DNA from 4 places in the Paenibacillus sp. FSL L8-0340 genome. Region 1 is predicted to be linked to each of the others. Evidence: predicted binding sites of a transcription regulator. Region 1 holds the regulator's gene; each other region holds the start of a gene.

Region 1 (7,646 bases):
TCATGCTACTATTGCTTAATCACCAGACCTAAGCCATGTAATCAATGGCAGGGATGAAGAGCCCCCCACTTGCGAAAAATGAAGGCAGGCAAGCTTAGGCTGATTTCATTTTCAGTAAGGGGGGATGTCCCATGTTTCAACAATTATTTGCTGAGATGAATAAGATGCTTCAGGAGATCGCCACGGATTACCCTACTTCGGAGGGTGCCCGCCGGGATGACCTTTTATGCAAGTACAACATGCTTCACCGGCTTAGCGATGAGGTTATGGACGAGTGGCTCGCCTTTGCCGAGAAGTTGAGTCAGTTCCGGGAACATGCGGAATTTCCGCCACAGCCGGACGAAGAGATGCCACAGCAGGAAGCACCTGAGCTTTTCATGGATTCTTTTGTCAGAGGGCAGGGCTACTACAAGCTGTTGATGTACCGGAAGTGTATTGATCAATTTAAGGAAGTTATTGCGCAGCACCCCGACAGTCTGGCGGCACGCCTGTATTTGGCCATGGCCTATCTGCAGGAGGGCGACGGGGAGACCGCATGGGGGCATCTGGATCATATGCTTGCGCTGATTCGCGAAAGCAAGCTGAAGGCGATGATCTACAATGCGCTGGGGTGCATCAGGGCTTCTCAGGAACGCTTCAATGAGGCAAAGGAGCTGTTCAGCCTTTCTTTGCTTCATGACCCGTCACTCCCGGAACCGAATGTCAATCTGGAGGTTTGCCGCAGGCGGGGAGGGAAGCTGCAATTCGGAAAACAGCTTGTTTCGCTTTTGTAATCATAGCCCACTCATTTAAGCGATGCATCCACTTCAACAAGCGGTGTGCATCGCCTTTTTTCGTAACTTCTGTTATGCTGATAAAGAGTCTCAAGTGAAAGGGAATAGAACTTATAATGAAATTTGCCGTGCTTGATTTTGAAACTACGGGAACCCAATCTGTGGGTGAGATCATCCAGGTTGGCCTTGCCATTATAGAAGAAGACCGGTCCATCTCCCGGGTGTATGGTTCTTACGTCAAGCCCGGAACACCGATTCCTCCTTTTATTACGGGCTTGACCGGTATCACCGATGAAGATGTGAAGGATGCGCCAGAGCTGGATGAGATGATGATGGAGCTCGTCCCGCTGCTTGACGATGTAGTGCTTGTTGGACATAATGTTGCTTTTGATTTCCATTTTTTGCAGAATGCTTTAGACCGCTGCGGCTATTTGCCGTTTCAGGGACGGATTCTGGATACGATCGATTTCCTTAAAATATGCTTTCCGTCACTAACGACCTATCAGCTGGGTGCGGTAAGTAACCATTTTGGCATCACTCATGACCGTCCGCACCAGGCGGACAGTGACGCAGAAGCTACAGCGATTGTGTTGCTTAAATGTCTCGAAGAGCTGTATAGTTTGCCTCTGCTGACCATTCAGCGTCTTAACGAGCTGTTTGCCGATGAAGACAGTGACTTGGCCTGGTATTTTGACGGCCTGCTGCGGGAGCACGAGATGGAGACCTTCCAGCCGGAAGGAGAGCTGAATTTTTACCGTCAGCTTGCACTGGCTGTAGGCGACTGGACTGAGCTGGCGCCTCCAAGAGAAGAAGGTGTTGGCAATCCTGTGGAGAATGTATCCTTTGGGGATTATATGGCCGAGGTGACCAAACGGCTTAAGGATACGCTTCCGCAATATGAAAGCCGGGAAGCCCAGGAGATCATGATTGGCGAAGTGAATACGGCCCTTCAGGAGGACAAACATCTGCTGATCGAGGCAGGCACCGGAACCGGCAAATCGCTCGGTTATCTGCTGCCGGCCATTTATCAGAGCGTACGTACCGGGCAGAAGGTTATGGTCAGCACCCATACCATTAACCTTCAGGATCAGCTGCGCGAACGCGATATCCCGCTTCTGACCAGTGTTGTGCCTTTCCCGTTTAAGGCTGCGATATTCAAGGGGAGAGGGCACTATTTGTGTCTGCGCAAGTTTGAACATAAAATAAATAAAAAAGACTTCGTAAGTCCCCGGGAAGAAGCGCTTACGGCAGCGCAAATGATCGTATGGCTGACCCAGACGGAATCGGGTGACGATGAGGAGCTGAATTTGAGCGGTCGCGGCGGGGATTTCTGGGAGACGGTAGCCAGTGATACCGATTCCTGTCTGGGCCGTTCCTGTCCGTGGTTCCGCAAATGCTACTACCACCGGGCCAAACATGAAGCAGGGATTGCCGATGTGGTCATTACCAATCACTCCAAGCTGTTCGCAGACGTCAAAGCCGGGCACCAGCTGCTTCCGGCTTATGAGCATCTTGTCATTGACGAGGCCCATCATTTGGAGGATGTGGCGGGCAAGCATCTGGGCATGCAAATGAAGTATTTCACGGTAGCTCACACGCTTACAAGGCTGTATAAAGACAGCCGCAGCGGCCAGCTGCCGGCACTGCGTCAGACTCTGCAGTCCTCGGGCAGTGAGCAGGCTTCGGAGTGGAGCGGCGTAATTGATAAAATCTATCCCGACCTGCTTACCGTGAAGGAAACTTGGGATACACTGAGCGACAAGCTGTTCGGCCTATTGCCCGAACGCAGCGATGCAGCGGCAGGTGAAGCCGGCCAGCTGGTCACACGCCTGCTTCCCGGCAGCAAGCCCAAAGATTGGGAAGAGCTGGCGGCGCTGGAGAATACGCTGCACTTAGCCCTGAGCGACATCATCCGCAGGGGTGACAAAATGCTCAGCGAGATGCGCGATACGGAGAGTCAATCGTCTTCGGACAGCCTGGTGACTGATATCGGAGGCTTATTCAAGGATTTGGCATCCATCCGGGAACAAATCCGCTTCTTTATGGGTCTCAGTGACGATAATATCGTGTACTGGATGGAAGGGAGCGGCAACTACCGGGGCAAGTCGCTTCAGCTCTACGCCGTGCCTGTCGATGTAAGCAGCCAGCTCAAGGATCTGTTCTTCGACAAGAAGAAGAGCATAGTGCTGACCTCGGCCACGTTATCGGTCGACAAGTCCTTTCAGTTCATGATTGACAACCTTGGTCTTTCTGAAGCCTCAGAGCAAGGGCGTCTCATGACAGCGCTGCTGCCTTCACCGTTCAAGTACCGTGAACAGGCGCTGCTTGTCATCCCGCGCGATTTCCCCAGTGTTAAGGGCAGCGTAGGCGATGCGCGTTTTGTAGACAAGCTGGTGCATTCGCTGGCTGAAGCGGCGGCGGCGACCAAGGGGCGGATGCTGGTGCTGTTCACCTCCTACAAAATGCTGCGCCAGGTTTATGATCCGCTGAAAGAGGCCTTGGCTTCCCAGGACATTACGGTTTTGGGCCAGGGTGTGGAGGGAGGCAGCCGCAGCAAGCTGATCCGGCGTTTTCAGGACAGCTCTGCATCGGTATTGCTTGGAACAAGCAGTTTCTGGGAAGGAGTCGACATCCCTGGCGAGGCGCTGACCTGTCTTGCGATTGTAAGGCTGCCGTTTCAGCCGCCGAATCATCCGCTTGCTGAGGCAAAGGCAGAGCTTCTGCAGGCCCAGAAGAAGAATCCTTTTATGAAAATGTCTGTTCCACAAGCAGTTATCCGGTTCAAGCAGGGTTTTGGACGATTGGTTCGTACAGCGCAAGACCGGGGAATTGTTATTGTATATGATACCAGGGTCATCGAAGCTTATTACGGGAAGTACTTCCTGTATTCACTCCCTGGTCCGAAGATGGAGCACATGCTTACCGATCAGATGGTTCCGCGGATTGCGGAATGGCTTGACGAGGGCGGCGTTTCCTAATCTGTCATTGTATATAAATTTTTTTTATCTCTTTGTGCCATAGGCTGTGTCCCGTTCGTGGAGCGGGCACTGCACGTGGTTATCATACGATATCGCGTCAGTGCAATTCTAAATTAGGAGGAGAAAACATGAAATCGGATAAAATATCGGAGGCCGTCGTTCGCAGACTCCCAGTGTACCTGCGTTTCCTGAACGATCTCCAAAAGCGTGAAATCTCAACCGTTTCTTCTCAGGAACTCGGGCAGAAGCTGGACCTTAATCCGGCGCAGATTCGTAAGGATCTGGCCTATTTTGGTGATTTCGGCAGAAAAGGCATTGGATATGACGTGTCTTATCTCATCGAAAAGATCCGTCATATTCTGAAGCTGGATCAACAAATCAATGTGGCCCTGGTAGGTGCCGGTAACCTCGGTCATGCCTTGTCCAATTACAATGCTTATCTGAAGGATACTATGAAAATCACCGCTGTATTTGATTCTTACGCTCCCAAGATTGGACAAAAGATCAACTCTCTTACGGTTCAGCCAATGGAGGAGCTGAGTCAGACCATCCGTGATCAGGGAATCCGGATCGGGATCATCACTGTACCGGACAGCGAGGCACAGAATGTGGCTGATATTCTGGTAGAATCGGGCATCGAGGCGATCCTGAATTTTGCACCGGTCATTCTGAAGACACCTGCAACCATCCGGATTCATGCTGCCGACTTTACGACTGATCTGCAAAGTCTGGCGTATTATTTACATGATGGAAAGGAAGGAATTACAGATGAGCAGCAATAAGATGATAATTGCAAACGGACGTTTTCTGGTTCCCGGAAGCGAGAAGCCGGTCCTGAGCGGTTATATGACTATAGAAAATGATTTGATCACATACATAGGGGAAGAGAAACCCGTTTTTGAACAAGGCACAGTGACGCTCGACGGCAGCCGCCTGCTGTTCATGCCGGGTCTGGTCAATACCCATGGCCATGCTGCGATGTCGCTGCTGCGCGGCTACGGGGATGATATGGTCCTTCAAGCCTGGCTGCAGGAGAAAATGTGGCCGATGGAGGAGAAGTTTACGGGAGATGATGTCTACTGGGGCACTTCCTTATCCGTTCTGGAGATGCTGAAAGGCGGCACAACCACCTTTTTGGATATGTATGATCATATGGACCGGGTGGCCGAGGTGGTCGAACATTCCGGCATCCGTGCGGTGCTGATGCGCGGTGTTATTGGTCTATGTCCTGAAGAGGTGCAGAACCAGAAGCTTGCGGAAGCTGTTGCGTTCGCCCGCAACTGGCACGGCAAGGCTGACGGCAAAATTACAACCATGATTTCACCGCATGCCCCGTATACTTGTCCTCCGGACTTTTTCATGCGGTTTGTGCAGGCAGCACATGATCTGGACCTGCCGATGCATACGCATATGTCGGAAACGCTGCGTGAAGTGGAGCAGAATGCCGCTGATTACGGCCTGCGTCCTGTAGCGCACCTGGAGAAGCTGGGAATGTTCACCCGCCCGTCCTTAATCGCCCATGGTGTCCATCTGAACGATGAGGAGATCGAAATCCTCGCCCGCCACAAGGTGGGGGTGTCCCATAACCCGGGCAGCAACCTGAAGCTGGCCAGCGGGGTTGCGCGGGTGCCTGAGCTGCTGAGAGCCGGAGTCAAAGTTTCGCTGGGTACGGACGGGGCGGCAAGCAACAATAATCTCGATATGTTCGAGGAAATGCGGCTTGCAGCACTGATCCATAAGGGCGTCAGCGGGGATCCTACCGCAGTTCCCGCACCGGAAGCGCTGCTGATGGCCACGCAGTACGGGGCGGAATCAATCTTCCTGAACCAGGTGGGCCGCCTTGCAGCAGGGATGAAGGCTGATTTTATTGCGATTGATATCGACCAGCCCCATTTACTGCCGCATAGCGACTTGCTCTCCCACGCCGTGTATTCGGCCAGCGCCAAGGATGTCGAGCATGTCTGGGTGAACGGCAAGCAGATTGTGAAGCATGGTCAGTGCCTAACACTGGACGAGGAAGAAATCCGCCGGAAGGCGCAAGAAACTTTTGAAGGGCTGCTGAAGCGTTAATTCGACTGCCGCCGTAGTTGACATTATGACGTTTCATATATTAAGGAAAGGAAGCTGCATTTTGAGGAAAAGGAAAAAATGGCTTCTGCTGGGGATCGCTCTGTTTCTGCTCATTTTGTTCGGTCTAAGCCAATTTTATGCCTATATCATGAAGGACCAATGGAATGAACGCAGCGCGGCCAAAGAAGTTGCCAAGACCCGGGCGGGACTTACTGAGATATCCAAGGCGCAAAAATCGGTATGGGACGAAAATTCAGTGTACTGGGTGCTGACAGGGAAAAATAAAGCCGGTACGGATCTGATGGTGTGGGTACGTTTCACCGTAGACGGTAAGCCGGCCGGCGGTGATAACGGAGTTTATGCGGAAGAGCTGGCCAAAGGAACCTCGGAGAAGCAAATCCGCTCCATTATAGCCTCCCAGCTACCCGGCGTCGATATTAAACGGCTGCTTCCGGGAGTATATAATGGAGAGTACGCCTGGCAGCTTTTTTACAAGCAGGAGGGACGTTATTATTACAAGTTCTTTCGTTTTGCGGATGGTACAGCAATCGGGGATGGATATACTTTGCCGAGCAAGTAGAGGCAGGCTTGCAATAACAAATGAAAAGCGGACAAAGCGGACAAAGCGGACCAGTGCTTGTCCGCTTTTTTGCATAATATTGCTAATAAGTTGAACTAAAGCGCAACCGAGGCAAAAGCAGCAGAGGGGAATTTTGGAACTGTAGGAGCGATAGGCATTTTTTTACTCTGACATTTTGTGAAATTTATATCCTATCTTTTTTCAAGGTATCCCAATTTGATCCGGTTGCTGCTAAAGAGTTAAACCGCCGGAACCCCGTAGACCCACCGGCTTTCAAAGAAGATTATGATTTTGTTCAGGTGAACTCAGAAATGCTTGAGGCAGGAGTACATAAAATAAGGCGCGATATTACGTTGTCCTGTTCCAGAGAAACCGCAAAAAACGCCTGGGTTCAGCATGAGCTGGCTGCCAGAATCAAGAATTACATAACGCAGAGAATTCAGGGGGGGGCTATGGAGAAGAATTCCATGGGTGCAAGATATTACAAACTGTCTGAACTCTTGAAAGGTGAGAAAATTGTAACAAGCAGTAGATAAAATTAGTTGATGATGGGGGAAGGTCGTGGATTATTTAACGTTAGCGGTGTACGTAGTTTCTCTTGCAGTTGGATTGGGAGCAGTGAAATATGGGAGAATGAACAAAAGGAGGAAGCTGGTGGCTCTTGGCTTTATTATCCTTTCCTTTGAAATAGCCTTGCCAGTCCTTTCATTTGCCGCCGGGTTTATGGATGCTGTGGGTATATATTGATGATACTGAGTACATAACGAAGTATATACAAATAGCAATATCGAAGTCAGGAGAAATTAATATATTAGCAGAATAGAAAAGGGCCTGAATGGATTAATCATTCAGGTCCTTTTTGCCGATAAAGGAGCAAGGATTGAAGGGAATGCCCAGAAATTAGTATCAAAAATTTTAAATATATTCACACTTTCGTGCGAAATCGTATATACACCTGTGATATACTTCTACTTGTATTAAGACATGCTTAAGAGCATGTCAGTCTCGGATGGGCGCTAGACACGCTATTTATTGCAAATCATATATTTAAGTTTGGTCAACTTGAGAGGAGGACGTTTCTTGAAACTGCGTCTTGTGCCTGTACTGCTAACGTCTCTGTTGTCTGCTGCACTGCTCTTTGGCAGCTTTTATGCTTATCGTCAATTTGCGGTCCATGAGCCGCTTGATAAGATAGTATCGGCTTATGAAGGTGTTAATCATTCACATATTACTATTAACCGCAAT
Region 2 (7,646 bases), 3.6 Mb from region 1:
GCTTTCGCTGAATGCGTCAATCGAAGCGGCCAGAGCCGGGGAACATGGCCGGGGCTTCGCTGTTGTTGCCGGAGAGATCCGCAAGCTGGCGGAGGCTACAGGAAGCAGCTCGCTGCAGATTACCGGAATTATAACTGACATTCAGCAGCAAACCGCCAGTGCGGTAGATTCAATGGCACTGGGAACACAACTGGTATCACAAGGTCTTGCGCAGAGTGAAGTGGTCTCGCAGGCGTTTGAGGAAATACAGCATTCAATTAATGATGCCGTCCGGCAGACGGAGGGTATCAGAGAGGCTGTCGGGCATGTCTCACAGGAATCGCAGGCCGTATCACAGGCCATGGAGCACGCCAATGAGATTTCCCGCAAAGGCGCGGGGGAAGTGCAGGATACAAGCGCTGCCAGTGAGGAACAATTGTCTGCGATGGGGGAAATGTCGCTTTCTGCCCAGTATCTTGCCACACTTGCCGAGGACCTGCAGAAGGAACTGGCCAAGTTCAAACTCTAAATACAGAGCTGCAGCAGCAGATATAGGCTACATAAGGAGAGGCCACCGGAACTTTCATTCCGGTGGTCTCTTCTTTTTATATATGGCGGTATGTTCATTTCTTCGCCGGAGCCACTCACCAGCGCTAACTGAAAGACATCTGAGATTGCGATTAATGTTTTGAACATCCTGCAAAACAAAAAAAAGGTCCGCCCCGGATCGGATGACCGGAGTGGACCTGAAATATGTTGTCCAGCTTATCTAGTTCTTAAGCGTACCAGCCCCATACGAAGATGAACAGGGTTCCGAAGATGGTAACCAATCCAACGAACAAAGCGTAAGCGATATTGATATAAAGCTCTTTCTTGGTATCCGCGGATTCCCCGATGTGCATGAATACGAAGAGCTGCAGAGAAGCCTGGATAAGGGCTGTAATCAGCAGAACCGCCATATTTGCCCCATCGGACAGATCACCATAGATGACAACCAGCGCAGCGGCAGAAAGGACCAGAGAGGCCAGATAACCCATCACATGGCGAATTGGGAACAGTTGCTTCATCATGTCACATCAGTCCTTTCAGGTAGACGAAGCTGAAGATAAAGATCCAGACAACGTCCAGGAAATGCCAGAACAGCGAGAAGATAAAGGCTTTATTGGCGGTAGCCGGATTAATGCCCTGACGCCAGATCTGGATCATAATCGCTGCGCCCCACAGAAAGCCGAAGCTGACGTGCGCACCGTGCGTGCCGAGCAATACGAAGAGACTGGATAGGAATCCACTGGTTTGCAGTGTAGCCCCTTCATGAACATAGGTGAAGAATTCATCAATTTCAATGCCGATAAAGCCGAGGCCCATCAGCAGGGTGATTGCCATAAAGACCATCATGGCCTTCTTGTAGCCGTGACGCATAGCATGGATCGCAAGCCCGATCGTGAACGAACTCGACAGGAGCAGGAAGGTTTCAATCAGCACCGGGCCGATTTCAAACAGCTCGCTTCCGCTTGGTCCGCTGGCGAAACGGTTGACCATTACTAAATAAACGGTGAATAAAGTGGCGAAGAGCGGAATTTCAGCTCCGAGAAATACCCAGAAACCGAAAATCTTGTTGCTGTTCTCCTCTGTTGAATATTCCAGCGGCTTGGACGCATCTATTTTCATACAGTCTCACCCCGCAGTTTCTTTTCAGTAGCAATAACTTCTTCAGCTGAAACGTAGAAGCCGTGATCCCGGTCAAAAGACATGGCAGCCAGCATGATGATGATGCCTATTCCGGCCACGATGGCAGGAATCCACATGCTGAATACTAGGAAGAAGCCCAGGAAGAAGAAGATGACACCCAGGATAAATGGCTTCCCGGTATTGTTTGGTAAATGGATTTTAGTAATTTTATCTTCAAAGAGCGGAATATTATCCTGCTTCGCGGACCAGAAGGCATCACGCGTCTGAACTTTTGGCACAATTGCAAAGTTATAAGCAGGAATCGGACTTGGTGTAGCCCATTCCAGTGTACGGCCATCCCATGGATCGCTTGTTGTGTCTCTTGGCATGTAGCGTGTGCTCCAGTAGATGTTGTAGACCAGAATAACAAATCCGATCGCCAGGCCGACAGCACCGGCGAAGGAGAGCATATTCAGCGGACCAAAGCCGGTCTCTTCTGAGTAGGTGTACATCCGACGGGTCATACCCATTAGTCCCAGGAAGAACAGTGGGAAGAAGGTGACATTGAAGGATATAATAATCCACCAGAAGGCATGCTTGCCCAGACGTTCATTCAGGCGGAAGCCGAATACTTTAGGGAACCAGTAATGGAACCCGGCGATAACGGCGAACACGGCGCCCGGAATCAGCACGTAGTGGAAATGCGCAACCAGGAACATCGTATTATGATACTGGTAATCGGCACTGGCCATCGCCAGCATAACGCCGGTAACCCCGCCGATAGTGAAGATCGGGATAAAAGCCAATGTGTACAGCATCGGGGTCGTAAAGGTTATTCGCCCTTTTCGGAGGGTGAACAGCCAGTTGAATATTTTAACCCCGGTAGGCACAGCTATCGCCATAGTAGTTATGGAGAAGAAGCTGTTGACCATAACCCCTTGGCCCATGGTATAGAAATGGTGAGCCCATACCAGGAAGGACAGCAGGGAGATGAGCAGCATACTGACAACCATGGAAGTGTAGCCGTACAGATTCTTTTTGGAGAAGGTGGCAATAATTTCGCTGTAAATACCGAATGCCGGCAAAATAACGATATATACCTCCGGATGTCCCCACACCCAGAACAGGTTGGCCCAGAGCATATCCATCCCGCCGTTGGCCATCGTGAAGAATTGAGAACCAAACAGCCGGTCGAACATCATCAGGGCAAGTGCCACAGTCAGCACAGGGAAGGCAAATACGATAATAATGTTTGTAATCAGTACGGACCAGGTGAACATTGGCATCTTCATCAGTGTCATGCCTGGTGCACGCATTTTAAGAATCGTCACGATGAAGTTAACGCCTGTGATCAGTGTCCCGATACCGGAAATCTGCAGCGCCAGAGAGTAATAGTTATTACCGACCGTAGGGCTGAATTCCAGACTCGCCAGCGGGAAGTAAGCCGACCATCCGGCATCCGGCGAACCGCCGATTACGAACGAAATGTTAAGCAGCATAGCTCCCATGAAGAAGAGCCAGAAGCTGACCGCGTTCAGCCGCGGGAAGGCCACATCTCGCGCGCCGATCTGCAGTGGGATAATTACGTTCATTAAACCGATGATAAACGGCATGGCCATGAACAGAATCATGATCAGACCATGGGTGGTAAAGACCTCGTTATAGTGCTGGGCATCGAGGAATTTCATTTCCGGCGCTGCCGTTTGCAGACGCATCATCATGGCGTCAACGCCACCGCGGAACAGCATAAGCAGTGCGGCCAGGATATACATAACCCCGATCTTCTTATGGTCTACAGTTGTAAGCCATTCGCGCCAGAGGTATCCCCATTTCTTGAAATAGGTAAGCCCAACGAGAATCCCGATGGTCGCAAGAGCGATACTGATCATTGCTCCGTATATCAGGGGTTCGCCGTGAACCTTAAATTTGTCTAAATCCATTAGGGTAGCTCCTTTCAGGTTGTTACATTAAACTGTGAACGAGTTAGTGGCCCTCGTGTGTGTGTTCTTCTACAGGTGAGCTTGGAAGCGGCTCATTCACCTCTGGGTTGGGCTCGCTGTCAAATTCGGTCTGGCTGGACGGTTCAGGGGAAGGGTGGATGTCCTTGTTATCCTGATGATCCATATTTCCGTTATCCATATCCATTTCCGTACCATCCCCGCTCATATGCTCGCTATGGTCTCCCGGCGGCGGGCTGAACTCCAAGTGGGTGGAGGAATAGGTTTTGCGTCCAAGATGTTCGGCAGCCAGCAGGCCTTTGAATTCATCCTCTGTAAGCTTAGGCGCGGTATCCTTAACCTCTTTGACCCATTCGGCATATTCCTTGTCGCTCATCACAAGCGCCTCGAATTCCATGTGGGCGAAGCCTTTACCGCTGAAGTTCGAGTTCTTGCCGATAAATGAACCTGCAGTGTCAGCGGAGAGATTAAGTTCTGTAAGCATGTCGCTCATCGCATACTTCTGTCCGGCAAGCTGTGGAATCCAGAAGCTGGTGATGGTACCGAAAGAGTACAGTCTGAACTCTACTGCACGGTGAATCGGGAAATTGACGTAGTTTACGGTTTCAATTCCCTCCTCAGGATAGCTGAAATGCCATTTCCAGTTGGAAGAAGAGGCGTAAATAACCAATGGTTTCTGGTCCTTGTATTCCTCTGCAACATTTTCAACCGCATGGGTTGATTTTACAGTCACCACTGACAAAAAGGTTACGATGATAATCGGGATAATAATCCAGATGGCTTCGAGAACCTTGTTGCCCTCCTCATGTTCTGGAATGTAACCTTCGTTGCTTTTTTTCGCCCGGTATTTCACCAGTACGAATATATATAAGATGTAGACAACTGCCAGGACCCCGATCATCACCAGAATGGACAGGATGATGGTGTCAGATAAAGTGCGTGCGGCCGGACCCTTCGGATTCAGAACGGTGAGCGAACTGCATCCCGGCAGAAGAAGGATTAGGCTGAGGAACAAAGCGTATAACGGACCCTTTTTTTTCATATAGAACTCCTTCCTTCAAAACTTCTTTTCATTGCCGTTCATTAGCCAATAAAGATTAACCTGTATCTATAGTAAGAACTACTTACCCATAATGCAAAATACAAATTTTTACAATAAAGCCACATAAGACCTTAATAATGGCGAACAAGTTAAATATGTGTGATCGAATTGTTACAAATGTCGTAAGGTATGACAAAGATCACTGTAGTGGTGCGGTTTAAGGTAATTTTAAGGTTGTTCAAATTTTGTTCACTTTTTCACAAATGTTACTAATTTCGTCACAATTAATTTGTGTAATAAACTCTGATTTTAACCGCTTTTTGCGGCCGCGACAGGTTTCGACGATTGTTGCGATTTTTTGATAAATATTAAGAATATGTCTTTTGTCACTGTGAAAAAGTAACAAGATATTCTTTGGGCGGTTACAATCTCTCAAATTCAAATCTATCTATGTGTGATAAAGTATAGATAAATATACATAGATAGGAGATTACTGCTTGTGCGAATGAAAAAAACAATGCTGTTATTCATGTCTTTATTCTTATGTTTCGGTATTCTACAGAATACGGCAATCGCAGCCGGAACGAATCCCTCATTACGTCTTGGTGTGAACGACACACTGACGGAAATAGAAGCTGTTTCTGTAAAAGGTAACTATTATGTTCCAGTACGCGCTTTGGCGCAGAAGCTGAAGTGGAACATTTCCATGCTTCAGGACGGGGTTCAGATCGCCGGAGGCGGCAAATCCCTTTTACTGCTCAAAGATGACGGAGGTGCCAAACTCCAGAATGATACTATTGTTCAAATAAGTAGCTTTGTGCAGAATGGATCGCTGATGGTTCCGTTGCGGATAAGTACTTATCTTGGGTATATGATAACCTTTGAGCCGGATAAATATTTACTAAGAGTGCGGGATACATCGGCAGCTTTGGATGATGTCGCGTTCGTAAGCCAATTCAAGAGCGAATTAAAGCCGATTGTCAGCGCAAAGCCGGCTCCGGAGACAACCCCGGGCAAGCAAGGAAGGATAGTGTATCTTACCTTTGACGACGGACCATCGGCAACGACTTCGCAACTGCTGGATATTCTGGGTAAAAATGAGGTAAAGGCGACCTTTTTTATGCTTGGACCCAATATGAACCGGTATCCATCGGCAGTAAAACGAATTGAAGAGGAAAGCCACGGACTCGCACTCCACGGTATGACTCACCGCAAAGAGAAGTTTTATGCTTCTCCGGGTGCAGCACTTGCCGAAATGTCAGCTGATAATGCGGTGCTGAAGAAGATCACCGGCTCCAGCACAACGCTGATCCGTCCGCCATACGGAAGCAAACCTTATTTCACCAAATCCTACAGGGACAGAGTGCTTAGCCAAGGGTTCCATCTATGGGATTGGAATGTGGACTCAAACGACTGGAGATACAAGGAGAACAGCGCCAGGATCTATAATACGGTTATGGAACAGGTCCATAAACTGCAAAAGTCCAACAGCAATCCTGTTATCCTGATGCATGATCAGAAAGCTACACTGAAAGTGCTGCCGGACGTACTCGAAACACTGAAGAAGGAAGGCTATACCTTTGAGATTATTACGAAGGATATGGAGCCGCTGAATTTCTGGAAGGATAAGCGCTGATCGTCCGCGTTTACGGCAAGAGGTAGAAAGAGTGTAATAAGCGGCTTAAGCAGATTGTTTTCTGCTTAAGCCGCTTTTTTTGTGCTGCGAGTTGGTTGTCCGTACCGACAGCATAGCCCCGTCATTTGTACAAATACCCTACGAGCATATTGACAAGCTCCGATTTCAGCCTTTCGATCGAAATACGGTGCGGCGAAAATGCAATCACGTCCACAATGGCGTTGATCGATTCAAACACGAGGATTGCAGCAGCTTCCAGATCGTTAATTTTAAGCTCATCCTTGCCAATTTGAAGATATTGAAGTGTTCTGACGCGGCCGACCTCATACTGGGCATCCATCAGTTGCGTAATATCGTCATCGCTAAGATACATAATGGAGAGCTCCTTATTGAATCCGATGTAAACCTCGTGAGAGAGCAGTAGGCTGTCTACCAAATGGGTGAGCAGCGCGTGTTTATCTGGATTATGGAAGTTGATCTCTGACATATAGGCATCAATCCGAGCCTGCAAGGTTTCGTTATAGTCCTTGAGCACATCAATAAATACGGCCCTTTTATCTATGAAATAGGAATAGAAGCTGCCGGTGGATACGCCCGCTGCCGCAGCAATCTGCTTCGTATTGGTCTGATGGTAGCCCTTCTCCGAGAAAAGCCTCATGGCGGCTTGAACGATGGCTTCCTTGGTCTTGATGCTGCGGTCCTGCCGCGGTGTTCTTGTCTTGTCTTCCATTTCACTCATGGTTAAAGCCCCTCCTTATAACCGATTGTAGAGGAGCGAAATTTTACTGTCAACAAAAGTTGAACAAAAGTTCAATTTATTATTGACAAACATGAACTATAGTTCATATAATTCAAACATGAACTTAAGTTCACATATAAGGAGAGATGAAATTGAGCATCAGAATGCGTAGGGCTTTTTCTTTTACGGCAATTGTTCTGGGTTTCTTCATGGCGCTGCTGGATACGACGATTATTAATATTGCCTTGCCTGAAATGACGAGGCAATTTGGCGGCAGCGTATCGCAAATTTCTTGGGTGATGAATGGTTATAATCTGGCGTTTGCCGTATTCATTCTCACGGCTTCAAGACTGGCTGACCAATTCGGACGGAAGAAAATATTTATCGCCGGTGTGGTGCTGTTTACTGTGACCTCGCTGCTCGCGGGCTTTGCTACATCACTTGGGATGCTCATTGGATTAAGGGTCCTTCAGGGACTTGCGGGGGCAATCATTGTTCCGGTTACCATTCCGCTGACAACCACAACCTTTCCAAAGGAGATGCACGGCTTGATCATCGGCATATGGGGGGCCGTTTCAGGCGTTGCGGCTGCGAGCGGGCCGGCACTTGGCGGGATTATTACGC
Region 3 (7,646 bases), 290 kb from region 1:
TTCCGATATCGTGTACCAATATAACCCGGATATTATGGCCCTCTTGGACGGCAAACCGGAAGCACAGTACAATACTCAAGATTATTATGCAACCCTGTCCAATGTGATTCAGGAGCTGTTCTCCAAAAAAGGAACCGACTCCAAAGCACAGCTAGATACTGCTGCTAAAACTGTGCAGGAGAAATTCTTTGATACTATTAAAGTAGAGTAGGAAGTTTATAAAATGGGAATTTTTATAAATGAAATGTAAAAAGCGGAAGAGGCAGGGGACGTTGTTCCCCTGTCTTTTTGCTGTAAATAGTTCTCCAAAGGTTAGGTGAGGGAGGAGGAAATCAAGGATAAGGCGGGAGGAATGAGATAAAGAAATATAGATGTAATTAGCAATAAATAGCAAAAAAATGTTTTATGAAGCCCTATAACGGGTTCATACGGTTAGAGTCCTTATTTTGCTGTTCGCAGATTGGACAAATATAAACGAATTTTACCATATAAAATGGAAATAATACCTGAATATGATTAAATGAAAGCGCTTTGAAAACAAATCAAAAAAAACTTTATACTTTGTGAAAGATTTCACTTTAAATGTTGGAGAGGATGTGATAAGATAAACGTGTAGAGAAAAACAACTAAAAATTGACAGGAGGACGAGGGAGATGGCAGTTAAAAACGAAGTCGCCGCCCAAGTGAAACAAACCACCGCTGAAGAGTATATTCAGATTTTGGTGGATAAAGCAAAGAAAGCTCAAGAAGCATACATGGCCCTGGATCAAGAGCAAGTTAACACAATCGTTCATGCAATGGCATTGGCTGGGCTCGACAAGCATATGTACCTGGCAAAATTGGCTGTAGAAGAAACAGGACGCGGTGTATACGAAGACAAAATTACGAAGAACATCTTCTCAACTGAATATATCTGGCACGGAATTAAATACGACAAAACAGTAGGCGTCGTTGAAGATAATAAATATGACAGCTTCCAAAAAATTGCCGAGCCGGTCGGAATCGTAATGGGTATCACACCGGTAACCAACCCAACATCCACAACGATGTTTAAAGCACTGATTGCCGCTAAGACACGTAACCCTATTATATTCGGTTTCCATCCATCAGCGCAAGAATGTAGTGCCGCAGCAGCAAAAATTCTTCATGATGCAGCTGTGAAAGCAGGCGCTCCTGAGAACTGTATCCAATGGATTGAGCTTCCGACAATGGACAAAACAAACGCATTGATGAACAATCCGGACGTCGCTCTTATCCTGGCAACAGGCGGATCTGCAATGGTTAAAGCGGCATACAGCTGCGGTAAACCGGCTCTCGGCGTAGGCCCTGGTAACGTACCTGCCTTCATTGAGAAAAGTGCTGATATCGACCAAGCGGTTACCGACCTTATTCTTTCTAAGACTTTCGACAATGGTATGATTTGTGCTTCCGAGCAGGCTGTTATTATTGAAGAAGCGATTTTTGACCAAGTGAAAAAGAAAATGATCGCAAATGGCTGCTACTTTGTAAATAAAGAAGAAGCTGCTAAGCTGACTAACGGCGCAATGAATGTAGAAAAATGTGCGGTTAACCCGGCAATCGTAGGTCAATCCGCTGTGAAGATCGCTGAAATGTGCGGTATCCAGGTTCCTGCCGGAACGAAGATTCTGGTAGCTGAACTCGAAGGCGTAGGCACCAAGTACCCGCTGTCCGCTGAGAAACTTAGCCCGGTTCTGGCTTGCTACAAGGTTAAGAACGCTGACCAAGGGATTGAACGCGCAGCTCAAGTCGTTGAATTCGGCGGCATGGGACACAGCTCGGCTATCCATTCCAACAATGAAGAAGTTATCATGAAGTTCTCGAACCGTCTGCAAACTGGACGTATTCTTGTTAACTCGCCTTCAACACATGGCGCCATCGGCGACATTTACAATACCAATATCGCTTCGTTGACTCTGGGCTGCGGATCTTATGGACGCAACTCGGTATCGCAAAACGTAACTGCCATCAATCTGATCAATGTGAAAAGGGTGAACCGTCGTACCGTGAATATGCAATGGTTTAAGGTGCCTGATAAGATTTATTTCGAAAAGGGAGCCACTCAATACCTGGCCAAAATGCCTGATATTACCCGCGTAGCAATTATCACTGACCCTATGATGGTTAAACTGGGTTATGTAGAAAGAGTAGAGCACTACCTGCGTCAACGCCAGACCCCTGTAGCGATCGAAGTGTTCTCGGAAGTTGAACCGGATCCATCGACAACTACCGTGGAAAAAGGTACAGCTATGATGAACAGATTCCAACCGGACTGCATCATCGCACTCGGCGGCGGTTCCCCAATGGATGCTGCAAAAGGAATGTGGCTGTTCTATGAACACCCGGATGCTGACTTTAACGGTCTGAAACAAAAGTTCATGGATATCCGCAAACGGGTATACAAATTCCCTAAGCTCGGCAACAAAGCGAAATTTGTAGCTATTCCAACAACATCGGGTACAGGTTCGGAAGTAACCTCTTTCGCGGTTATTACTGACAAAACTACTGCAAATAATACTAAATATCCGCTTGCAGACTATGAGCTGACTCCGGACGTAGCGATCATTGACCCTGAGTTTGTATATAGCTTGCCTAAGACTGCTGTTGCTGATACAGGTATGGACGTATTGACACATGCGATTGAAGCTTATGTTTCCGTTATGGCAAGTGACTACACCGATGGTCTGGCTATCAAAGCCATCCAGCTGGTATTCCAATACCTGGAGAAATCCGCACTTGAAGGCGACAAACTTGCCCGCGAAAAAATGCACAACGCATCGACGCTGGCTGGTATGGCATTTGCTAATGCATTCCTGGGCATCAACCACAGCTTGGCGCACAAATGGGGCGGTCAATACCACACGGCTCATGGACGTACCAATGCCATCCTGATGCCACACGTTATCCGTTACAATGCCAAGAAACCAACGAAGTTTGCTGCGTTCCCTAAATACTCGCACTTTGTAGCTGACGAACGTTATGCAGAAATCGCCCGTATTCTGGGATTGCCTGCACGCACTACCGAAGAAGGCGTAACCAGCCTGATCAATGCAATCCGCGACATGAACAAAAAATTGGGCATTGAAGAGTCGTTCCAACAACTCGGCTTTGATCCTAAGGATTTCGAATCCCGCGTAGACTATCTGGCTGACCGTGCATTTGAAGACCAATGTACTACTGCCAACCCTAAACTGCCGCTGGTTACTGAACTTGCTGATGTATACCGCAACGCATTCTACGGAAGATTCGACAACTAATTGGTGATTGCTTAGCAAAGGATAAGGTTATAGGTTGATATGGAAGGGAATGGGAGTGACAAATATCACCGGAAAGGTGATATTTGTCACAGTCCTTTTTCAGAAAATAAACTAAAATGTTTATATAAAGAACGGTCCCAGTTATGAAGACGCGATTGTGAATTTAATTACAACCATATCTTTGGGATCACGAGACACGGGATTAACCTTCAAGCCCGCGATCTCTACAAATATAATAAATATAAATGGAGGGATTTAGCATGTCGGTGATTGAAAAAGATGTACAAGAAGTGAAGTCAAGTTGGAGAAGTTTTACAAAAGGTAAATGGGCCAGAAAAGTCGACGTTAACGAATTTATTTCCAAGAACATCAAGCCTTATGAAGGAAACGAAGATTTCCTCGTGGGTCCTACCAGCAACACTACTGAACTGTGGAAGATTATCTCCCAGCTGAGCAAGGAAGAAAGAGAAAGAGGCGGCGTATGGGACGTTTCCCTGGATACTGTCTCCACCATCACTTCCCACAAGCCAGGCTACATCGACAAGGACAAGGAACAAATTGTAGGCGTACAGACTGATGCTCCTTTTAGACGTTCTATTCAACCGTTCGGCGGTATTAAGATGATGATCGATGCCACCAAAGCTTATGGCTTCGAGCTTCCGAACAACATTGTCGAAATGTTTACGAATATCCGCAAAACGCATAACCAAGGCGTGTTTGATGCATATACACCTGACATGAGAGCAGTACGTAAATCCGGCGTTATTACAGGTCTTCCTGATGCTTACGGCCGCGGACGTATTATCGGTGACTACCGCCGTATTGCTCTATACGGTATCGACTTCCTGATCAAAGACAAGAAACAACAACAAACCGAGCTTGAAGTTGATTCCATGACTGAAGAAGTAATCCGGTTGCGCGAAGAGCTGTCGGAACAAATCCGTGCTCTGGGCGAGCTGAAAGAAATGGCTGCCGCTCACGGTCTTGATATTTCCAAACCGGCGAACAACTTCAAAGAAGCTACTCAATGGGTATACTTCGGTTATCTGGCAGCAGTAAAAGAGCAAAACGGTGCTGCAATGTCCCTGGGACGTGTATCCTCCTTCCTCGACATCTATGCACAGCGCGATTTTGAAGAAGGTACACTTACTGAAGAACAAGCACAAGAGATCGTTGACCATTTCGTAATGAAACTGCGTATTGTGAAATTCCTGCGTACGCCTGACTATAATGAACTGTTCTCCGGCGACCCTACTTGGGTAACGGAATCCATCGGTGGTATGGCTGAAGACGGAACAACACGCGTAACTAAGAACAGCTTCCGCTTCTTGCATACCCTGTACAACCTGGGACCTGCTCCAGAGCCTAACTTGACGGTTCTGTGGTCCGAAAGACTGCCTGAAGGCTTCAAAAAATATTGTGCCAAGGTTTCCATCGAAACCAGCGCTATCCAATATGAGAATGACGATGTAATGCGTCCATATTGGGGTGAAGATTACGCAATTGCTTGCTGCGTATCCCCAATGCGCATCGGTAAACAAATGCAGTTCTTCGGCGCCCGCGCCAACCTGGCGAAAGCTTTGCTGTACGCGATCAATGGTGGTGTAGACGAGAAATCAGGCGTACAAGTTGGACCTGAATTCCCTGCGATCACTTCCGAATATCTGGATTACAACGAAGTAATGAAACGCTTCAAACCGATGATGGAGTGGCTGGCTAAGACTTATGTCAACACCTTGAACATCATTCACTACATGCATGACAAATATTCCTACGAACGCATCGAAATGGCGCTGCATGACCGTGACATTCTGCGTACGATGGCTTGCGGTATCGCCGGCCTGTCCGTTGCTGCTGACTCCCTGAGCGCAATTAAATTTGCAAAGGTTAAACCGATCCGCAACGAACAAGGCATCGCCATCGACTTTGAAACCGAAGGTGAATTCCCTTGCTACGGCAACAACGACGATGCTGTTGACAACATCGCGGTTGAACTGGTTGAAACCTTCATGTCGATGATCCGCAAACACAAAACTTACCGTGATGCTATGCCGACTCAATCGGTATTGACCATTACTTCGAACGTAGTTTACGGTAAGAAGACTGGTACTACTCCTGACGGACGTAAGAAAGGTGAACCGTTCGCTCCAGGTGCTAACCCAATGCACGGACGCGACAAGAAAGGCGCACTGGCTTCCTTGAACTCTGTTGCCAAACTTCCGTATTCCGAGGCACAAGACGGTATTTCCAACACGTTCTCCATCGTTCCTAAGGCGCTGGGTAAAGACGAAGAGTCCCGTAAGTCCAACCTGGTATTCATGATGGACGGATACTTCCACAACAACGCTCAGCATTTGAACGTTAACGTGTTTAACCGTGAACAACTGATCGATGCTATGGATCATCCGGAGAACTATCCTCAATTGACCATTCGTGTATCCGGCTATGCTGTTAACTTCATCAAGCTGACCCGTGAACAACAGTTGGATGTTATCAACCGTACATTCCACGGTACAATGTAATTAAATTAACTGTGTAATACAGTTCTTGTATAAGATGTAATAGGAGTGAGGTGATACCGCCCTTGATTCAGGGGGCGGTAAAATCTTGCTAAAAATTAATTAAAATTTTAAGTTCTTTTCGAAAGGAAGTCATCATATGGCTAATGGACATATACATTCCTTAGAAACGTTCGGGACCGTAGACGGGCCTGGTATCCGTTTTGTTCTATTTATGCAGGGCTGCTTATTGAAATGCCAGTATTGTCATAACCCGGATACCTGGGGGCTTAATGAAGGCAGAGAAATGAGCATCGAGGAAGTGCTGGCGGAAATCGAACCTTACCTGAATTATTATAAGTCTTCAGGTGGCGGGCTTACTGTATCCGGCGGCGAACCAACGCTGCAGGCGCATTTTGTCAAACAACTGTTCACTGAAGTGAAACAGCGCTGGAATCTGCACACCACACTGGATACAAATGGCTATAATGATGGTTCGAAGATCAGCGATTTGCTGGATGTTACTGATCTTGTGCTGCTCGATCTCAAGCATATCGATGATGAAGCGCATATTAAGCTGACCGGTAAATCGAATGATCGTACATTGAAGCTGGCCCGCTGGTTGTCGGATCATAACCGTAAAATGTGGATCCGCCACGTGTACGTTCCTGGCATCCATAATAAGGAAGAGGATTTACTGAATCTCGGCCGATTCATTGGAACGCTTAATGGGGTAGAGAAGTTTGAAATCCTGCCTTATCACCAAATGGGGATTTATAAATGGCAAGAACTTGGCCGTCCCTATGAGCTAGAAGGGGTACCCTCACCGACCGAAGAAGAAGTGCAGCGCGCTTACCGGCTGATTGAAGAAGGACGCAACGAGACAGCACTTGTTAAGTGATGATACTTATTATAGGAAGCCGAAGCCGTATCTTGCAGTAGCTTATGTACTGCGGAAACGGCTTTTTTGCTTTTTAATGATCCAGAAGGCATGTTATGTTTCAGCATATTAAGGGACTATTTTGCAGGAATAGTGATTTTGTGTAGAGGTTTAATGACGCAAGGTTTATTCTCTATGGAATTATTTTTCAGTATATGTAACTATAAATAACGTGGTATGTGACTGATTAGAGGTGTATTCGCTTACATTAGAGTATTTTATCCCTATAGTAGATGAATCTTAACCTTACGATTACACACACTGTTTTTTATAATAAGAGTTGTAAGGGAAATTAATAAATAGGGAGGGTCACCCGTAATGAGAAAAAGTATGACTATGCTGTTGTCCCTGGTTTTTGTCTCTTCTGCTTTGCTGGCTGGCTGTGGAGGCAACAATAATAAGGCAAGCAACAATGGAGAAACTGCAGCACCAAGCAATTCAGCTGCTGCAACCAATGCTGCTGCCACTGATGAGCCTGCCAGCGCTGAGCCATTCGAAATGACGATCCGTCATACGCAGGTTGGTGCTGATAAGCAGAAACGTCTTGCTATTCTGGAGGATGTGGTAGGCAAGGTTCAGAGTGAAGTGCCGGGCCTGACATTCAAACTGGATGGTGTAGATTCGGATGTGAACCGCAAAGAGAAGCTGCGCGGTGAAATGGCCGCCGGCAATCCTCCGGCAGTGTTCGATCTCTTTGGGAGCCCTGACTCCAAAATATACGCCAAAGAAGGAAAATTGCTTGACCTGACCCCGATCCTCGAAGAATTGGGCATTAAAGACAAGTTCTCGAATCTTGATCCATTTACTTATGAAGGCAAAATTTACGGATTGCCAATCGGCGGTTCCGGTGAAGGTTTCTTCTATAATAAAGAATACTATGGCAGCAAGGGCTGGGAAGCTCCGAAGACCTTTGCTGAGCTTGAGAAGCAACTG
Region 4 (7,646 bases), 3.1 Mb from region 1:
GAACTGTCCCCGCACGCACCTGCAAATGCCGTGTTATGTTCGACCAAAGGTGAATATACCCCGAAGGGTTACCGGAACGGCGTGGTTTCGGGGTTTGAATACGATGCGGATATCGCCGATATTGTGGAGATTCTGCACCCGCCCGTGCTCAGCGGCGATAACCTCAAGGCCTCGTACCATAAAGTAAAAGACAATGTGGATGCGTTTCTGCTGCTGCTGTGCGACGGAAGGGCTGCAATGGAGGAGACGATTCTCTCCTCGCTTTATTTTATCGATCAAGAGTTCAAGGTGCTTGGCGGAAGCGCAGCGGATGATGAGAGCGGAGAGACCTATCTTTTTATCGGAAGCCGCCGGGTGCGCAACCTGGGAATCTTTTTCAACTTGACCGCCCGTACCGCATTGATCAAAGAAAACATATACGTTCCGACCGGAATGAAACTGCTGGTAACAGAAGCGGATGTGTTTCGACGAACGGTATATTCGTTTAACGGCCGCCCGGCGGCGGAAGAATATGCGCGTGTGCTGGATGTGAAGGAAGACCTGTTAGCCGGACATTTCCTGAGCAACCCGCTGGGCAAAAGATACGAAGACGATCTGATTATTGCATCTCCGATGGTCATCAATCCGGACAAGTCTATTACCTTCTACAGCCAATTGATGCCGAGCACTTATCTGGAGGTGCTTAGCGCGGCTGACCCGCTTGTGGTGCTGGAGCAGACGCTGCGTGAGATTCCGTTTAAGCCTGCTTTTGTACTCAACATCAATTGTACGCTGCGCGACAGGCTGTTCCTCCGGGATGGCTTGTGGGCAGGATTTGACGACAAGATGATCGGGTTCTGCGGGAACACCGCCGGCTTCATCAGCTACGGGGAGCAATATTACACAAAGCATGCCAACCAGACAATGGTATTACTGCTGGTCGGCTAAGGGGGACTCACTATGCAATGGATCAACAAGCTGCGTGCTTCATGGGGGAAAAGCAGCCGTGACGCGGATATAGAAACTCATGGCAGCGTCATCCAGACAGAAAAGGACAGTATGCCCGGCCAATCAAGCACCTGTAATGATTTGAATCCCGTCTCCAAGCCATTATCCTATGGCATTCATGCCTATTCCTTGGCGGAGCAGATCAGCCGCGAAACCGGGTTCATCCTCCAGGAAGAGGGACGGATGGTAGAGGATTTTGCAGCTCTGCGCGCGGGAAGCGGAGAGATGATCAGCCAGATCGGCGGAACTCAGCGGCTGCTGGAGCATTTGAAAGCCAACAGCGAGCAAACTGAAAGGCTTATCAATGAAATGTATGGCAGTCTCGCGTTTTCCTCAAACAAAATTGAATATGCGAAGGAAGCCAACGTACAGATATCTGCTGAAATGCAAAAAGCCTCGGCGATATTCACCCAGTTTGTGTCTTTAAATCAAGAGCTAAACCAGCATTTTCAGAGTATTGGGCAGCTGGCAGGCATTATTACGGAAATCGCTGAGCAGACCAATCTGCTGTCCCTGAACGCAGCCATCGAGGCGGCAAGGGCTGGTGAGCATGGACGGGGGTTCGCGGTCGTTTCTTCAGAAATCCGCAATCTTGCCGACCGGACCCGCAGCCATGTGGAAGAAATTATGGGTTCGCTGTCGGGGATGACAGGCGTGATAGAACAGCTGCACAACAAGTCCAGTGATGGAACACGGGCCATGGCAGAGACGAACGAGCGGATCGGCCAATCGACCGTTTATATGAACGAGATCGTCGAAGCGGAGGAAGAGGTATTCCAGCATCTGGAGAAAATACAGGTTTCCCAGGACAGCAGCCTTGAAAATGTGGAACGCATCAATGCCGATCTGCTGCATGTCATAGAGAAATCAGGACAGGATTCCGAACAGTTTGAGATGCTTGTCCTTACGATTCAGAAAAAAGCTGATCATTTTCAGCAGATGCTGAATCACTTGCATCAGATAGCGGAGCTAAGGCAGCTTGATGAAGAGGGAGATACAGCCGCCCGGCGTGAATAAGGCCCGTTTGTAAAGAGCGGTTTTAATGGTAAGTAAAAAGGTCCGCCGCGTGAAATAAGTCAATAAAACAACCCGCAGTAAGGATTATTCCCTTGCTGCGGGTTGCTTGCGTTCTTGTCTAAGTCAGTGTGTATGTAATATAGATAGACAGACGTTTAGTTTTTATCAATAAGTTCAAGTTTTTCAAGGATCTTTATTGTTGTTAAGGCGGATAACTGAACGGCCAATTCAACGCTTTCTTTCTGAATTCCATCCTTCTCAATAGCATCCTTGTTCTCTGAGAAGACTTCTTCAGTTACTTGGCTGATCAGACTTTTGACGATTTCAATATGCATAATAAACTCCCCCTCTCCGGAAAAATAGCCACATTCTTATATTTCGGCAGATCATCAGGTTTTTCTTTGAAATAAAACTTCCTCATTTAGCAGAAATCGGGTGGAGAAAAGTATAAACCATCTCATTATTATGATATAGTTAATATTGATTTTTAATCCATACCCTTTCGTTAGTACAGAAGAGGTTGTTTGAATACATATCAATTGTTACAGAAGACCTGAGAGGGAGTACTCCATGACACAATTTGTCTACAAGCAAATAATTGATGACCTTAAAATGAAAATCTTTGCTGGACAGTTTGCGGATATGCGATTACCCGATGAACGCAGTCTTAGCGAAACGTATCAGGTTAGCCGCAGCTCCATCAAGCGCGCATTAACCAAAATGGAAAGCGTCGGAATCATTTTCAAAAAACGAGGTTCAGGCACGTTTATTAACCCCTTATACATAAAAAACGAATCCATCTTCAATTACGAAGGTTCCAATCTGGGTGTCACCGACAATTTCCAGATGCATGGCAAGAAACCTAAAGTCAAAGTATTGAATTTCGAAGTCATTCCGCCAACCAAAGAATTGCAGCGGGATTTGTTCCTGGGGCCCCATGATTTTGTATACAAAATCGTCCGCTTGCGCCTGTTCGATGATGATCCCTTTATGATAGAGACGGGGTATATCCCGATAAAAATCGTCCAGGATTTAAACCAGACGATTATCGAGGGCTCCATTTTTAATTATCTGGAAGACTCGCGGAACCTGGCCGTAACCAAATCATTTTTATCTATTTTTGCCGAGCCGTCCTTGTCCACGGATCAGGAGCTGCTGCACTTGAAAGAAAATGAACCTGTTGGCATTATGGAGGGGATTTTCTTTTTGGACAATGGTACTCCCTTTGAATTTTCCCATATGCGGTTTCATTATCAATATTTGAAATTTAATACGTTTGTTTCTGTTCATTAAGGAGCAAAATAAGACCGGGAATTTTCCCGGTCTTATTTTTTTGTATCCTTTACTTTTTTGTGGATGTAACGTATTTACATAAATTTCAATATAACCGTGTTCTGACAGCCTTTTTCCTGAGTTTTTCATACTATGTTCAAATTTTCACAAAATTGGACCGTATCACTTGTCAAAAAGGTTGTATTTATTTTGAGCAGAGGTATGATGTATTTGTAGAGAAAAAGAATGGCAATAAGCAACAATATATATATATAGGAGTGGATGAAATGGGATTATCAACCATGAAAGTCGATTATTCGTCTAAAACGTATCTGGAAAAGCTTGACGCATATTGGCGTGCAACCAACTACATTTCGGTAGGTCAGCTGTATTTGAAAGACAATCCGTTGTTAAGAGAACCTTTAAAAGATGCTGACATTAAGATTAAACCTATCGGACACTGGGGTACTATTCCGGGCCAGAACTTTATTTATGCCCATTTGAATCGTGTTATTACTAAATATGATTTGAACATGTTCTATGTTGAAGGTCCGGGTCATGGCGGTCAGGTCATGGTTTCGAATTCCTATCTGGACGGAAGCTATACTGAGATTTATCCGGAAATTACGCAGGATATCCCGGGTCTCAAAAAACTGTTCAAACAATTCTCGTTCCCTGGCGGCGTTGCTTCCCATGCTGCACCAGAAACTCCTGGATCTATCCATGAAGGCGGCGAGCTGGGTTATTCTTTATCCCACGGCGCTGGCGCTATTCTGGATAACCCGGATTTGATTTCTGCTGTTGTTGTGGGAGATGGTGAGGCTGAAACCGGACCACTGGCCGCATCATGGTTCTCCAACCGCTTCATCAACCCTGTCACAGATGGCGCTGTTTTGCCGATTCTGCACTTGAACGGATTTAAAATCAGCAACCCGACGATTCTGTCCCGTCAATCGAAGGAAGAAATCACCGCTTACTTTACAGGCATGGGCTGGGAGCCGTTTTTTGTTGAAGGCGAAGACCCTGAACATATGCATCCGGAAATGGCGAAGGTACTCGATACCATCGTCGAAAGAATTGCAGCCATTCAAAAAAATGCGCGTGAAAATAACGACCTTACCCGCCCGGTATGGCCGATGCTCGTCTTCCGTTCCCCTAAAGGCTGGACTGGACCGGCAGCATGGGACGGTGTGCCGAATACCGGTTCGTTCCGTGCCCATCAGGTGCCAATTCCGGTTGACCAGAAAAATATGAAGCATGCTCCAGCTTTGCTTGAATGGATGAACAGCTACAGACCGGAAGAATTATTTGATGAGAACGGCCGCTTGAACGCAGAGCTTGCCGAAATCCTGCCGACAGGCGACAGACGTATGGGGATGAATCCTGTTACCAACGCTGGCAACCTTATCAAAGATTTGCGCCTGCCGGATTTCCGCGATTATGTGCTTGATAACTCCGTTCCAGGTAAAGTAGTAGCCCAGGATATGGCCGTTCTCGGAAAATACCTGAAAGAGGTTGTCCTGCTCAATGAAGATAACCGCAACTTCCGGATTTTTGGACCGGATGAAACGATGTCCAACCGTCTGGGACCTGTGTTTGAAGTGACCAAACGCCAATGGCTGGATCAAATTAATGAACCTAATGACGAATTCCTCGCCTCGTATGGCCGTGTGATTGATTCCCAATTATCGGAGCATCAGGCGGAAGGACTGCTGGAAGGTTATGTACTAACCGGACGACATGGCTTCTTTGCAAGTTATGAAGCTTTCCTGCGTGTTGTGGACTCGATGATTACCCAGCACTTCAAATGGCTGCGTAAAGCAACCGATCAAGGCTGGCGCGCTGATATCCCTTCACTCAATGTTGTCGCAACTTCAACTGTGTTCCAGCAGGACCATAATGGTTATACGCACCAGGATCCGGGTTTGCTGGGTCATCTGGCTGACAAAAAACCGGAATTCATCCGGGAATATTTGCCGGCTGATGCCAACTCCCTGCTGGCTGTATTTGACACCATCCTGAACGACCGTCAAAAGATCAACCTGATTGTGTCGTCCAAACATCCGCGTCCACAGTGGTTCTCGGCTCAAGAGGCGCAGGAATTGGTTGATAAAGGACTCAAGATCATTGACTGGGCCAGCACGGACGAAGGCGGAGAGCCTGATGTTGTATTCGCTTCTGCAGGTACCGAACCTACGATTGAAGCTTTGGCTGCCATCTCTATCCTGCATGAGAAATTGCCTGAGCTGAAAATCCGTTATATCAACGTGGTCGATCTGCTTAAGCTGAGAAGCCAGAAACTTGATCCGCGTGGTTTATCCGACGATGAGTTTGATCAATTTTTCACAAAGGATAAACCGGTCATCTTCGCTTTCCACGGTTATGAAGGCCTGATTAAAGACTTGTTCTTCGACCGCCACAATCATAACCTGCATGTGCATGGCTACCGTGAGAACGGCGACATCACGACTCCGTTCGATATGCGTGTACTGAATCAGATGGACCGTTTCGATCTGACGAAGGAAGCTGTTCTGAGCTTGCCTGCAGCTGACAAACACACTGCCATCGCGGATGAGATGGATGCTATGGTTAAGAAGCATTATGAGTATATCCGTGAAGAGGGCATTGACCTGCCGGAAGTGGAGAATTGGGTCTGGAAGAGTTTGAAATAAGTTTAAGAAATCTGCTTGTAAATGTATGATGAAGTTGAAGGTGCCTGTCCCGGTATGCATTAGGGGCAGGCACTTTTTTTGAATGGGGCTTAGGCTGGGATTTGTTCTATTAAGCTGACTGGTATCCATGTGGTAAAATAGAGGGATATGAAAGAAAAATTCAGCTAGGAGCCCTGAGAATGAAAACTATCATTGATATCGCCCGGGCGGCGGGTGTGGCTAAAAGTACGGTCTCAAGATATTTGAACGGTGGTTCTGTCAGCGATGCGACGAGAGAGAAAATCGAACGCATCATCAAACAGAACCAGTATGTGCCCAACACATTCGCCCAAAGCCTGAAGGCAAAGCGGACCAGCATTATCGGCACAATTGTTCCGCGCCTCGACTCCTATGCAGTCTCACAGACCTTAATGGGCATAGACGATGAGTTGCGGGGACGCCAGTATCAGCTGCTCATTGCCAACACCAATCAGGACTTGGAGCGGGAAATTGAATTCATTTATGAGATGGCGAGGCAAAAAGTTTCCGGTCTGCTGCTGCTGGCGGCGCAAGTAACGGAGCGGCACCTGAAGGCCGTCCGGGACTGCAAAATTCCGGTTATACTGATCGGGCAGCAGCATGCAGACCTGCATAGCGTGATTCATGATGATGTAATGGCCGGTTATCTGATGGGCAAGCATATTCTTGAAAAAGGACATCGCCACATCGCTTATCTTGGGGTTACGGAGCAGGACATCGCGGTAGGTGTAAGGCGGAAGCAAGGCTTCCAAAGGGCTCTTCGCGAATACGGAAATTGCGATGCAAGGTTTTATACCTCCGGATTCAGAATGAACGAGGCTGTGACGGCGGCCGATTTGCTGTTTGAGGACAGGGTGCCTACAGTCATCGTGTGCGCGACCGACAATATTGCACTCGGTGTGATGAAAGCAGCCTCGCTCAGACATATACTGATTCCTTCCGGAGTGTCGGTGACGGGATTCGGCGATTACGAGGTCACTGAGATTGTTCATCCGGCGTTGACGACTATAAGATTTTATTACAGAGAAGCGGGGCAATTGGCTGCGGAGAACATCATAGCCTTGGTGAATGGAGAAGAGGTCGCCAAAGTCTCCGTCTCCGGCTGCGAAATTATTCAGCGAGAAAGCGTTGACAATTTGACTGAACTCAGCATACAATAACATTGGAACCGGTTCCGGACCTTTTTTCACAGCGATGCTGGAAAGAGGTTTTCTTTTTCAGCTTGTTGGAACCGGTTCCGTTGAAGAGAACTAGACCAAATAGATAGTGGAGAGTCCTATGATGAAAATGGATAGAAAACAGCTGTACCGTCTTATCGAAGAAGCGGAGCCGGGTGAACGGGAAGCGCTTGAGCGGCTGGTCGCACGCAGCCCATGGAGACAACAATTTCATATCCAGCCGGAAGTGGGGTTATTGAATGATCCTAACGGCTTCTCCTACTACGGAGGCGAATACCACTTGTTTTACCAGTGGTTTCCTTTGGGGACACAGCATGGCATGAAATATTGGTATCATACTTCTTCTTCCGATCTGGTGCACTGGAAGAACCTTGGCATCGGCATTGCTCCGGGCGGGCAATACGATTCACACGGGGTGTTCTCGGGCAGTGCAATTGAGAAGGATGGCAAGCTGTTCCTGATGTATACGGGGAATACCCGTACCGAGGACTGGATCAGACTG

What was found. Region 1 encodes Rex, which represses fermentation and respiration genes when NADH is low (regulators of the CRP and FNR family bind a similar motif). Its sites were predicted from a motif close to TTGTGAAATATTTCACAA; they were not measured.
Region 2: the regulator Rex is predicted to act here: its motif matches at 4,893-4,910, upstream of qoxA (cytochrome aa3 quinol oxidase subunit II).
Region 3: the regulator Rex is predicted to act here: its motif matches at 3,431-3,448, upstream of pflB (formate C-acetyltransferase).
Region 4: the regulator Rex is predicted to act here: its motif matches at 3,430-3,447, upstream of NST07_RS08405 (phosphoketolase family protein).

Annotation. Positions count from the first base shown of each region.
Region 1 covers NZ_CP151967.1:4,906,739-4,914,384, reverse strand. The annotation lists gene panD (aspartate 1-decarboxylase) at 1-19, shown strand, start outside; gene NST07_RS22380 (hypothetical protein) at 132-773, shown strand; gene dinG (ATP-dependent DNA helicase DinG) at 890-3,751, shown strand; gene NST07_RS22370 (redox-sensing transcriptional repressor Rex) at 3,841-4,533, shown strand; gene NST07_RS22365 (amidohydrolase) at 4,520-5,821, shown strand; gene NST07_RS22360 (DUF5590 domain-containing protein) at 5,883-6,401, shown strand; gene NST07_RS22355 (hypothetical protein) at 6,963-7,148, shown strand; gene NST07_RS22350 (hypothetical protein) at 7,482-7,646, shown strand, end outside.
Region 2 covers NZ_CP151967.1:1,076,802-1,084,447, forward strand. The annotation lists gene NST07_RS04890 (methyl-accepting chemotaxis protein) at 1-508, shown strand, start outside; gene qoxD (cytochrome aa3 quinol oxidase subunit IV) at 756-1,049, opposite strand; gene qoxC (cytochrome aa3 quinol oxidase subunit III) at 1,051-1,647, opposite strand; gene qoxB (cytochrome aa3 quinol oxidase subunit I) at 1,644-3,587, opposite strand; gene qoxA (cytochrome aa3 quinol oxidase subunit II) at 3,631-4,647, opposite strand; gene NST07_RS04915 (polysaccharide deacetylase family protein) at 5,153-6,283, shown strand; gene NST07_RS04920 (TetR/AcrR family transcriptional regulator) at 6,405-7,022, opposite strand; gene NST07_RS04925 (MFS transporter) at 7,175-7,646, shown strand, end outside.
Region 3 covers NZ_CP151967.1:5,193,895-5,201,540, reverse strand. The annotation lists gene NST07_RS23810 (extracellular solute-binding protein) at 1-211, shown strand, start outside; gene adhE (bifunctional acetaldehyde-CoA/alcohol dehydrogenase) at 654-3,275, shown strand; gene pflB (formate C-acetyltransferase) at 3,536-5,797, shown strand; gene pflA (pyruvate formate-lyase-activating protein) at 5,934-6,674, shown strand; gene NST07_RS23790 (extracellular solute-binding protein) at 7,032-7,646, shown strand, end outside.
Region 4 covers NZ_CP151967.1:1,837,031-1,844,676, forward strand. The annotation lists gene NST07_RS08385 (FIST N-terminal domain-containing protein) at 1-927, shown strand, start outside; gene NST07_RS08390 (methyl-accepting chemotaxis protein) at 940-2,004, shown strand; gene NST07_RS08395 (hypothetical protein) at 2,160-2,339, opposite strand; gene NST07_RS08400 (GntR family transcriptional regulator) at 2,575-3,297, shown strand; gene NST07_RS08405 (phosphoketolase family protein) at 3,564-5,948, shown strand; gene NST07_RS08410 (LacI family DNA-binding transcriptional regulator) at 6,128-7,126, shown strand; gene NST07_RS08415 (sucrose-6-phosphate hydrolase) at 7,248-7,646, shown strand, end outside.